2 regions of the Streptomyces sp. NPDC053513 genome follow, and region 1 is predicted to be linked to the other one. Evidence: predicted binding sites of a transcription regulator. Region 1 holds the regulator's gene; the other holds the start of a gene.
What was found. The regulator HrcA, encoded in region 1, represses chaperone genes, less so after heat shock. The targets are predictions, from matches to a motif close to TTNGCACTCNGNNNNNCNGAGTGCNAA.

Region 1 (6,021 bases):
GCGGACGACGCCGAGGTGACGACGGAGGCCAACCCGGACTCCGTCGACCCCGCCTACCTCGCCGAGCTGCGTGCCGGCGGCTTCAACCGGATCTCCTTCGGCATGCAGAGCGCCCGGCAGCACGTCCTGAAGGTCCTCGACCGGACCCACACCCCCGGGCGGCCCGAGGCGTGCGTCGGGGAGGCGCGGGCGGCCGGGTTCGAGCACGTCAACCTCGATCTGATCTACGGCACGCCCGGCGAGTCCGACGACGACTGGCGGGCCTCGCTGGAGGCGGCGATCGGCGCCGGGCCGGACCACGTCAGCGCCTACGCGCTGATCGTCGAGGAGGGCACGCAGCTCGCCCGGCGCATCCGGCGCGGCGAGGTGCCCATGACCGACGACGACGTCCACGCCGACCGCTACCTGATCGCGGAGGACGTGCTGACCCGGGCCGGTTTCGAGTGGTACGAGGTCTCCAACTGGGCCACCTCCGAGGCCGGGCGCTGCCTCCACAACGAGCTGTACTGGCGCGGCGCCGACTGGTGGGGTGCGGGGCCCGGCGCCCACTCGCACGTGGGCGGCGTCCGCTGGTGGAACGTGAAGCATCCCGGCGCGTACGCGGCGGCGCTCGCGGACGGGCGGTCGCCGGGGGCCGGACGGGAGCTGCTGTCGGACGAGGACCGGCGGGTGGAGCGGATCCTCCTGGAGCTGCGGCTGCGGGAGGGGATCGAACTGTCGGTCCTCAGGCCGGCGGGGCTGGCCGCGGCCCGGAAGGCCCTGGAGGACGGGCTCCTCGCGCCCGAGCCCTACGCGGGCGGGCGGGCGGTTCTGACGCTGCGGGGGCGGTTGCTGGCGGACGCGGTGGTGCGGGACCTGGTGGACTGAGGCGTGTGCGGGGCGGTGCCCTTGCCGACGCCCCTGCCGCAGGCGGCCGTTCCGCGGGGCGGCGCCCCCCGCGCCCCTCGTTGTGGGCTGCACCCGCGGGGTGGCGCACCCGCCCGCCCCCGTTGTGGGCAGTCGTTCCGCTGGGGCAAGGGGGTCCCCCTTGCTCGAGCGAAGCCGAGAGCTTGGGGGAGGGTGGGCACAACGGACCCGCGCCCTGCCGGCGGCAGAGGCTGTGGTGCCTGGACCCGCACCGGTTGCGCACCCAGCTCGGGGTGCGGGTTCAGGCTCGGGACGCGGAGGCGCCGCTCAGGGCGCCGTCCCGTGTGCCCACCCGTCCCGCCCCAGCGGGACGATTGCCCACACGGGGGTGGGCGAGGGGCACCGCCCCGCAGGGCGCGGGCCCCACACGGGGGTGGGCGGGGGCACCGCCCGGCCGGGCGCGGCCCACACGGGCAGGTGCACCGCCCCGGTGGGTGTGGGCGCTACGGGGCCGTCACGAAGTCGATCAGTTCTTCCACTCGGCCCAGCAGCGCCGGCTCCAGGTCCTTGTAGGAGTGGACGCGTTCGAGGATCGCCCGCCAGACCGCGCCCGTGTTGTCCGAGGGCCAGCCCAGGGCGCGGCAGACGCCCGTCTTCCAGTCCTGGCCGCGGGGGACCGCCGGCCAGGCCGGGATGCCCAGGGAGGACGGCTTCACCGCCTCCCAGACGTCGATGTACGGGTGGCCGACGACCAGGACGTCCGGGGACGTCACCTGCGCGGCGATCCTCGACTCCTTCGAGCCCGGGACCAGGTGGTCCACCAGGACGCCGAGCCGGGCGTCCGGCCCCGGCGCGAACTCCGCGACGATCGCCGGCAGGTCGTCGACGCCCTCCAGGTACTCCACGACCACGCCCTCGATCCGCAGGTCGTCGCCCCAGACGCGCTCCACGAGCTCCGCGTCGTGGCGGCCCTCGACGTAGATCCGGCCCGCCCGTGCCACGCGCGCGCGTGCGCCCGGGACCGCGATCGAGCCGGAGGCCGTGCGGGTGGGGCGGACCGGGCCGCCGGACGCCGGGCGGACCAGGGTCACGACCTTGCCGTCCAGGAGGAAGCCGCGCGGCTCCAGCGGGAAGACCCGGTGCTTGCCGAAGCGGTCCTCCAGGGTCACCGTGCCCGCCTCGCAGCGGATCACCGCCCCGCAGAAGCCCGTGGCGACCTCCTCCACGACCAGGTCGTGCTCCGCCGGGACCTCCGGGACGGGCGCCGACTTCTTCCAGGGCGGGGTCAGGTCGGGGTTGTAGCTGCGCATGGGCTCCGTTCCGTCCGGGGTGCGGTGGATGGGGGTTCTGCCGGGGGGCCCGGGGTCGTCCCCCGGGCAGGCACGGTCAGGGCGGCGTCAGGTCCGGGACGCGGCCGCGCATTCGGGCGACGTTATGCCACGCCGAAGCGGCGTGCCAGTTCGCCGCGCTGTGCCCGGACGAACGCGGCGTCCACCACCGCCCCGTGCCCCGGCACGTACGCCGCCTCCTCGCCGCCCAGGGCGAGCAGCCGGTCCAGGGCGTCCGGCCAGCGGGACGGGATCGCGTCCGGGCCCGCCTGCGGCTCGCCCGACTCCTCCACCAGGTCCCCGCAGAAGACGACCTCGCGCGAGCCCGGCACGCAGAGCGCAAGGTCGTGGCCCGTGTGGCCGGGCCCCACGTTCGCCAGGAGGACCTGGCGGCCGCCCAGGTCGAGCGTCCACTCGCCCGTGACCAGGTGCCGGGGGGCCACCAGGAGGTCCGTCGCCTCCCTCGCCGCCCGGGGGTCGACCCCCTGCCGTACCGCGTCCCCGTACAGCTCCTCGCGGGCCCTGGCCCCGTTCATGAGGTCGTCCGAGCCCACCGCGCCGAAGACCTCCGCCCCGGCGAAGGCCGCCGTGCCGAGGACGTGGTCGAAGTGGGGGTGGCTGAGTGCGATGTGCGTCACCTTCCGGCCGCCCGTGAGCGCCGCCACCTGCTCCCGCAGCTCGGCGCCCTCCGCGAGCGTGGACCCCGTGTCGTACAGCAGAACCGCCCGTGTGCCCAGGACAAGCCCCACCGTGGCGTCCCAGCCGGGCAGCCGTCGCCGGCCCACCCCGTCCGCGAGCCGCTCCCACCCGTACGCTTCCCAATCCGTCTCCATGAGGCGACGCTAACCGGTGCGAGCGCCGCCTCCTTGCCAGGAGCGATGCCCGCCGCCGTACACTGGCCGGGGATCGCTGGCACTCGGACAGGGCGAGTGCCAAAAGCGGAGCAACCGGAACGACGACGCCAGCTGGAGGTGCGCACGATGCTCAGCGAACGCAGACTCGAGGTCCTGCGCGCCATCGTCCAGGACTACGTCGGGACGGAGGAGCCCGTCGGCTCCAAGGCGCTCACCGAACGCCACAAGCTCGGCGTGTCGCCCGCCACCGTCCGCAACGACATGGCCGTGCTGGAGGAGGAGGGGTACATCGCCCAGCCTCATACGAGTGCGGGGCGCATCCCCACCGACAAGGGCTACCGGCTCTTCGTCGACCGGCTCGCCGGCGTCAAGCCGCTGTCGACGCCCGAGCGGCGGGCCATCCACAACTTCCTCGACGGCGCGGTCGACCTCGACGACGTCGTGGGCCGCACGGTACGACTGCTCGCCCAGCTGACCCGCCAGGTCGCCGTCGTCCAGTACCCCTCGCTGACCCGCTCGACCGTCCGGCACGTGGAGCTGCTCTCGCTGGCCCCCGCCCGCCTGATGCTCGTCCTCATCACGGACACCGGCCGGGTCGAGCAGCGCGTCGTCGACTGCCCCGCGCCCTTCGGTGAGACCTCGCTCGCCGACCTGAGGGCCCGGCTCAACAGCCGGGTCGTCGGCCGTCGGTTCGCCGACGTGCCGCAGCTGGTGCAGGACCTCCCCGAGTCCTTCGAGGAGGCCGAGGACCGCGCCACGGTCTCGACCGTGCTCGCGACCCTCCTCGAAACGCTCGTCGAGGAGCACGAGGAGCGGCTGATGATCGGCGGCACCGCCAATCTCGCCCGCTTCGGACACGACTTCCCCCTGATGATCAGGCCCGTCCTGGAGGCTCTGGAGGAGCAGGTCGTGCTCCTCAAGCTGCTCGGCGAGGCCAAGGAATCGGGCATGACCGTACGCATCGGGCACGAGAACGCCCACGAGGGGCTGAGCTCCACGTCCGTCGTCTCGGTCGGCTACGGTTCGGGCGGCGAGGCAGTCGCCAAACTCGGCGTGGTCGGACCGACCCGCATGGACTACCCCGGAACGATGGGAGCGGTACGCGCAGTGGCACGTTACGTCGGACAGATCCTGGCGGAGTCGTAAGTGGCCACGGACTACTACGCCGTACTCGGCGTGCGCCGCGACGCGTCCCAGGACGAGATCAAGAAGGCCTTCCGGAGGCTCGCGCGCGAGCTGCACCCGGACGTCAATCCCGATCCGAAGACGCAGGAACGCTTCAAGGAGATCAACGCCGCCTACGAGGTCCTCTCGGACCCGCAGAAGAAGCAGGTCTACGACCTCGGCGGCGACCCGCTCTCGGCCTCCGGCGGCGGTGGCGCGGGCGGCGGCTTCGGAGCGGGCGGCTTCGGCAACTTCTCCGACATCATGGACGCCTTCTTCGGCACGGCCTCGCAGCGCGGCCCGCGCTCGCGCACCCGCCGCGGCCAGGACGCCATGATCCGCCTGGAGATCGACCTCAACGAGGCGGCCTTCGGCACCACCAAGGACATCCAGGTCGACACGGCCGTCGTCTGCACCACCTGTTCGGGTGAGGGCGCCGCGCCCGGCACCTCCGCGCAGACCTGTGACATGTGCCGCGGCCGCGGCGAGGTCTCCCAGGTCACCCGGTCCTTCCTCGGCCAGGTCATGACCTCCCGCCCCTGCCCGCAGTGCCAGGGCTTCGGCACGGTCGTCCCGACCCCGTGCCCCGAGTGCGCCGGCGACGGCCGCGTGCGGTCCCGTCGCACCCTCACGGTCAAGATCCCGGCCGGTGTCGACAACGGCACCCGCATCCAGCTCGCGGGCGAGGGCGAGGTCGGCCCCGGCGGCGGCCCCGCCGGCGACCTGTACGTCGAGATCCACGAGACCCCGCACGAGGTCTTCCAGCGGCGCGGCGACGACCTGCACTGCACGGTCACCATCCCGATGACGGCGGGCGCGCTCGGCACCAAGGTGCCGCTGCAGACCCTCGACGGCGTCGAGGAGATCGACATCCGTCCGGGCACGCAGTCCGGCCAGTCGATCCCGCTGCACGGGCGCGGCGTCACGCACCTGCGGGGCAACGGCAGGGGCGACCTGATCGTGCACGTCGAGGTGACGACCCCGAGCAAGCTCGACGCGGAGCAGGAGCGCCTCCTGCGCGAACTGGCCAAGCTCCGTGGCGAGGAACGGCCCACCGGGCAGTTCCAGCCGGGGCAGCAGGGGCTGTTCTCGCGCCTCAAGGACGCGTTCAACGGGCGCTAGGCGCTCGGCCGGGGGTCCGGGGGTCGTTCCCCCGGGTCAGCACAGTCAGCCGGGGCAGCAGGGGCTGTTCTCGCGCCTCAAGGACGCGTTCAACGGGCGCTAGGCCTGTGTAGGTGGAAAGGGGCGGTACCCATTCATGGGTACCGCCCCTTTCCGTACCCGCCCCGGTGGCATGACACGATGCCCATATGTCCACCACCGCACTGAACGATCTCTCTCGGTTTCCGATCGTGCAGGCCCCCATGGCGGGTGGCGCCTCCTGTCCCGAGCTCGTCGGAGCCGTCTGCGAGGCCGGGGCGCTCGGTTTCCTCGCCGCCGGGTACAAGACGGCCGGAGGCCTGTACCAGGAGGTCAAACGGGTGCGCGGGCTCACCGCGCGCCCCTTCGGGGTCAACCTCTTCATGCCGCAGGACGGGCGGCCCGCCGACCCCGCCGCCGTCGAGGTCTACCGGCACCAGCTCGCGGGCGAGGCCACCTGGTACGACACCCCGCTCGGTGAGACCGACGACTCCCGCGACGACGCCTACGACGCCAAGCTGGCCATCCTCCTGGAGGACCCGGTCCCCGTCGTCTCCTTCACCTTCGGCTGCCCCGCGCAGGAGACCTTCCACGCCTTCGACCGCGTCGGCACGTACACGATCGTCACCGTCACCTCCGCCGACGAGGCCCTCGCCGCGCAGCAGGCCGGCGCCGACGCCGTCTGCGTC
Region 2 (6,021 bases), on a different contig from region 1:
CCACGCCGAACCCGACTACTACCCCCTCGTCGTCACCGGATCCCTGCTCGCCGTCCTCCCCCTCGTCATCGCCTTCGTCTCCCTCCAGCGCCACTGGAAGGCCGGCCTGACGGCCGGCAGCGTCAAGTGAGGAAGGCCCGTGACCACCATGCACCCCACCACTGACAATCGCCCGGCGCTCCTGCTCGCGATGGGTCCCGGAGTCGACGGACGCCTCCTCACGGAAGCCCACCGCACCCGCCTGGCCCGCCTCGCCCGGACCGACCCCCACCTGGTCGCCCACGACCTGACCGCCCCGGACCCGCGGGTCGCCGCCGCCCTGGCCGAGGCCGAGATCCTCCTGACCTGCTGGGGAGCACCCCCGCTGACGGCCGAGGTCCTGGCCCGCGCCCCGCGCCTCAAGGCGGTCGTCCACGCCGCCGGCTCCGTCAAGCACCACGTCACCGACGCCTGCTGGGAGCGGGGCCTGCGCGTCACCTCGGCCGCCGCCGCCAACGCGCTGCCGGTCGCCGAGTACACGCTCGCCGCGATCCTCTTCGCCGGGAAGCGGGTCCTGCGCTCGGCCCAGCGGTACGCCGAACTGCGCACCGACGACACCTGGCTCACGGAATCCGCCCCCTGGGGCAACTACCGCCGCACGATCGGCATCGTCGGCGCCTCCCGCATCGGCCGCCGGGTCGTCGAACTCCTCCGCCCCTTCGACTTCGAGATCCTGCTGTACGACCCGTACGTGGACGTCCCGCCCCCCGGCACGGAACTCACCGCCCTCGACGACCTCTGCGCCCGCAGCACGGTCGTCTCGGTCCACGCGCCGCAACTCCCCGCCACGCACCACATGATCGGCGCGGCACAGCTCGCCGCGATGCCGGCCGGCACGACCCTGATCAACACGGCCCGCGGCTCCCTCGTCGACGAGGAGGCCCTGCTCCCCCACCTCGTCACGGGCCGCCTGCACGCGGTCCTCGACGTGACGGACCCGGAACTCCCCCCGCCCGACTCCCCCTTGTGGACGCTCCCGAACGTCCTCCTCACCCCCCACGTCGCCGGCTCCCTCGGCAACGAACTCCACCGCATGGCGGACCAGGCCCTCGAAGAGGTGGCGCGGTACACCCGCGGCGAGCCCTTGGCGGAAGAGGTGAGGGCCTCGGACCTCCAGCGCTCGGCGTAGCCGCTCGGCCTCTTCGAGGACGAGGGGGACGGCGTCGGGGGCGCAGTGGAGGACGGCGGGCAGGGCCTCGTGCCGGGGCCCGGGCCGCAGGGCGAGCGCGGCGTGCTCCCGGGCACGCGCGGAGCCGGGACGCGCCGGTCCCCGCTCCACGCCCCGTGCTGCCAGGGCATCCGAGCCCCACCGACCTAGACTGGAAAGGTCCTACCTGGGTCGGGAGGCGTCATGACATTCGTGCAGATCATCGACTGCAAGACGAGCCGGATCGACGACCTGAACCGGCTCATGGACCGGTGGGTCGAGCAGACCAAGGGCAAGCGGACCGCGACGCACAGCATCGTCGGCAAGGACCGCTCCGACGCGGCCCACGTGGTGGAGATCGTCGAGTTCCCCTCGTACGACGTGGCCATGCGGAATTCGCAGCTTCCCGAGACCGACCGGATCTTCCGGGAGATGGTCGCGCTCTGTGACGAGATGCCGACCTTCACCGACCTGGACGTGGTCCGGGACGAGCAGATGTACAAGGCGGCCTCGCGGCGGTTCTTCGAGCTGGTGTCGATGCCCGGGGAGCTGCCGCCGCTCGACGAGGTGTTCGCCGAGGGGTACCACGACCACGATCCGAGCAATCCGACGGACGCGGTCGGGATGGACGCGCTGCGGCGCGAGGCCGAGATGTGGCGGGCGGCCTTCGACTTCACGTTCACGATCGACGACCAGATCGCGGACGGGGGCCGGGTCTGCACGCGCTGGACCTGGAACGGCACCCACGTCGGCGACTTCATGGGGCTCCAGCCGACCGGGATGGAGGTGAGCATGACCGGGATGGTCGTCCACCGCTTCCGGGAGGACGGGAAGGCCGTGGAGGGGTGGTGGCAGTACGACATGCTCGGGCTGATGGGGCAGCTCGGGGCCGTGGAGCCGTAGGAGAAAGCAGTGAGGCCCGGTGCTCCCGCGACGGGAGCACCGGGCCTCGGCTGTCAGTCAGCTGCCTCAGTGGGAGTGGCCGTGACCGTGGCCGTGGCCGTGGTCCGCCGGCTCCTCTTCCTTCTTCTCCACCACGAGGGTCTCGGTGGTGAGGAGGAGGGAGGCGATGGAGGCGGCGTTCTCCAGGGCGGAGCGCGTCACCTTCACCGGGTCGATGACGCCGGCCTTGACCAGGTCGCCGTACTCGCCGGTGGCGGCGTTGAAGCCGTTGCCCTTCTCCAGCTCCGCCACCTTCGAGGTGATGACGTAGCCCTCGAGTCCGGCGTTCTCGGCGATCCAGCGCAGCGGCTCGACGGCGGCGCGGCGGACGACGGCGACACCGGTGGCCTCGTCGCCGGTCTTGTCGAGGTTGCCTTCGAGGACCTTGACGGCGTGGACGAGCGCGGAGCCACCACCAGAGACGATGCCCTCCTCGACCGCGGCGCGGGTCGCGGAGATGGCGTCCTCCAGACGGTGCTTCTTCTCCTTCAGCTCCACCTCGGTGGCGGCGCCGACCTTGATGACGCAGACGCCGCCGGCGAGCTTCGCGAGGCGCTCCTGGAGCTTCTCGCGGTCCCAGTCGGAGTCCGTGGACTCGATCTCGGCCTTGATCTGGTTGACGCGGCCCGCGACGTCCTCGGAGTTGCCGCCACCGTCGACGATGGTGGTGTCGTCCTTGGTGACGGTCACGCGGCGGGCGGTGCCCAGCACGTCGAGACCGGCCTGGTCGAGCTTGAGGCCGACCTCCTCGGCGATGACGGTGGCACCGGTGAGGGTGGCCATGTCGCCGAGCATCGCCTTGCGGCGGTCACCGAAGCCGGGGGCCTTGACGGCGACGGCGTTGAAGGTGCCACGGATCTTGTTGACGACGAGGGTGGAGAGGGCCTCACCCTCGACGTCCTCGGCGATGATCAGGAGCGGCTTGCTGGCGCCGGCCTGGATGACCTTCTCCAGGATGGGCAGCAGGTCCTGGATCGAGGAGATCTTGCCCTGGTGGATCAGGATGTACGGGTCGTCGAGGACGGCCTCCATGCGCTCCTGGTCGGTCACCATGTACGGGGACAGGTAGCCCTTGTCGAAGGCCATGCCCTCGGTGAAGTCGAGCTCCAGGCCGAAGGTGTTGGACTCCTCGACGGTGATGACACCGTCCTTGCCGACCTTGTCCATCGCCTCGGCGATGAGCTCGCCGACCTGCTGGTCCTGCGCGGAGAGCGCGGCGACGGCGGCGATGTCGGACTTGTCGTCGATCGGGCGCGCGGTGGCGAGGAGCTCCTCGGAGACGGCCTTGACGGCGGCGTCGATGCCCTTCTTCAGGGCGGCCGGGGAGGCGCCGGCGGCGACGTTGCGCAGACCCTCGCGGACCAGGGCCTGGGCGAGCACGGTGGCGGTGGTGGTGCCGTCACCCGCGATGTCGTTGGTCTTGGTCGCCACCTCCTTCACGAGCTGGGCGCCGAGGTTCTCGTACGGGTCCTCGATCTCGACCTCGCGGGCGATCGTGACACCGTCGTTGGTGATGGTGGGGGCGCCGAACTTCTTGTCGATGACGACGTTGCGGCCCTTGGGGCCGATCGTCACCTTCACCGTGTCGGCAAGCTTGTTGACGCCGCGCTCAAGGGCGCGACGGGCGTCCTCGTCGAACTTCAGGATCTTCGCCATGGGAGCGGTTCAGCCCTCTCGGATTCTGGTGGAACGAACTGCGCCCCCGGACGCCCTGTGCGGGGTCAAGGGGCGCAGCTCAAAGCATCTGCTTCAGATACCTGGGTTACCTGGTGAATTACTTCTCGACGATCGCGAGCACGTCGCGAGCCGAGAGGACGAGGTACTCCTCGCCGTTGTACTTCACCTCGGTGCCGCCGTACTTGCTGTACAGCACGATGTCGCCGGTCTTGACGTCGAGCGGCAGGCGCTCGCCGTTCTCGAAGCGGCCCGGGCCCACGGCCAGGACGACGCCCTCCTGGGGCTTCTCCTTGGCGGTGTCCGGAATGACCAGGCCAGAGGCGGTGGTCTGCTCGGCGTCGAGCGGCTGGACCACGATGCGGTCCTCGAGCGGCTTGATGGCAACCTTGGAGCTGGTGGTCGTCACGATCCGACCTCCCCCTTCGGAGATCTCACGGGGTTAACTGTCTGAGGTGGCGACCAGGTGGATCCGTCGTCGCGGGTGCCGGACCTGCCCGTCGCTGTGTTGGCACTCTCCAGTGGGGAGTGCCAGAGCCGAGACTATGACCGCGATTAGCACTCGGTCAAGCGGAGTGCCAATTCATCGCTCCGTGGCGTGAGAGCGGGCGTGACGGCGGGCCCGGCGACGGGCATGAGGACGGGCCCGGCGACGGGCGTGTCCGTACGGGGCGTCCGGGCCTCTTCGCAGCGCTTCGCGTCCACCGCCGCCCGTACGCGCTGGACCGGCGAGGGACGGGGGTGCACCCGCTCCGCCGCCTTCCGGCCGAGCCGCTCGATCGGGTCGACCGAGGAGGCGCAGGCCGGGAGGGCGAGGAGCGCGCCGGTCACGGCGAGGGCGGCGACCCACCTCGTACGCGGTTCTCTCATACGTAGTCCTCGAGTCTCGCCACCGCGTACCCCTTGGACGTGATCACGTTCATCACACGGCGGATCATGTCCGGCATGGTGCCCTTCCAGTCCTCCTTGCCGCGGAAATGGGTGAGCACGATGTCGCCGGGGTGCAGGTCCCGGTCCCACTCGCGCCACTCCATGTGGTCGGGGAAGGCCTCGGCGGCCCAGAGCGGGACGGCCTTGACGCCGCAGCTCCTGGCCGCGCGCAGGGTGTCCTCGTTGTAGTTGCCGTACGGCGGGCGGAAGAGCGGGGGCCGCTTGCCGAACCGCTTCTCGATGACGTCCTGCATGCCGCAGATCTCGTGCTTCTGCTCGCCGTACGAGAGGGCGGGCAGGTAGGGATGGTGGAGGGTGTGGTTGTGCAGGGAGACGCCGGACTCCTGCGACTTCTGCATCTTCGCGAAGTAGCCGTAGTCGTCCTTGACGAGGTAGTCGCTGAGGAAGGCGCTGTAGGGGATCCGCAGCTCCTTCATCATCGTGAGCAGCCGGGGGTCCTTCTCCGCGCCGTCGTCGATCGTCAGGAAGACGACCTTCTGCTTGGTCGGGACGGTGGTGAAGACGGGCGGCAGGCCCTCTCCGTCCGTCTCGAAGCCCTTGCGGGTGGTGATCTTCGGTTTGACGGCAGGCGGGGCGGGGGCTTCGAGCGGGGGTTTGGCGAGCCCCCACTTCTTGGCGGCGAGCACGCGGGCGGCGCGCTGCGCGCGGACCCGCTCGACGTACGCGTTGAGGGCGCCGGCGGCCGGGGCCTGCTGTTCGGCGGCGGCGGCAGGGGCGGGTGCGCCGCGCTCGGGTTCGGCGCTGCCGGAGCAGGCCGTGGCGGCGGAGGCGAGGGCGGCCACGGCGAGCGCCGCCCCCAGCGTCCGGCGGGAGCGGTGCACACCTTTTGCCATCATCTGGTCCTTTTGTCGTACGAGCTGCATGGCGCCGCATCCTGTCAGCGCGGGAGCCCCTTCCGGGCCGCGACACCGCCGTACCGCACCCGCCGTCCCCCGGGCGGCCCACAGCCCCCCAGGGGCCAGAATGGGACGGGTGACCGACCTCGCCTCCTTCGCCGCCCTGCTCAGCCCCGAGGGGCAGACGCTCCTCGCCGCCCTGCGCGACTACGACCCCGCCCAGGAGCTGGCGGTCGCCTCCCGGCTGCGCCGCGACCACCCCGCCGAACTCGTCACCGCGGCCCTCGGCCAGGCGCGGCTGCGGCAGCGGGCGGTCGCGAAGTTCGGCGCCGAGGACGCGTACCGGATGTACTTCACGCCCAACGGCGTCGAGCAGTCGACCCGCGCCTCGGTCGGCACGTACCGGGCGGCCCGGCTCAAGGCGCTCGGCGT

Region 2: the regulator HrcA is predicted to act here: its motif matches at 4,311-4,337, upstream of groES (co-chaperone GroES).

The regions. Positions count from the first base shown of each region.
Region 1 is NZ_JBITXP010000004.1:120,801-126,821, reverse strand. It holds gene hemW (radical SAM family heme chaperone HemW) at 1-867, shown strand, start outside; gene ACIGW4_RS08445 (DUF3097 domain-containing protein) at 1,350-2,156, opposite strand; gene ACIGW4_RS08440 (MBL fold metallo-hydrolase) at 2,279-3,007, opposite strand; gene hrcA (heat-inducible transcriptional repressor HrcA) at 3,155-4,174, shown strand; gene dnaJ (molecular chaperone DnaJ) at 4,175-5,314, shown strand; gene ACIGW4_RS08425 (nitronate monooxygenase) at 5,503-6,021, shown strand, end outside.
Region 2 is NZ_JBITXP010000005.1:307,550-313,570, forward strand. It holds gene ACIGW4_RS11495 (carbohydrate ABC transporter permease) at 1-130, shown strand, start outside; gene ACIGW4_RS11500 (hydroxyacid dehydrogenase) at 149-1,168, shown strand; gene ACIGW4_RS11505 (ester cyclase) at 1,391-2,089, shown strand; gene groL (chaperonin GroEL) at 2,156-3,784, opposite strand; gene groES (co-chaperone GroES) at 3,903-4,211, opposite strand; gene ACIGW4_RS11520 (hypothetical protein) at 4,358-4,672, opposite strand; gene ACIGW4_RS11525 (polysaccharide deacetylase family protein) at 4,669-5,616, opposite strand; gene ACIGW4_RS11530 (SAM-dependent methyltransferase) at 5,717-6,021, shown strand, end outside.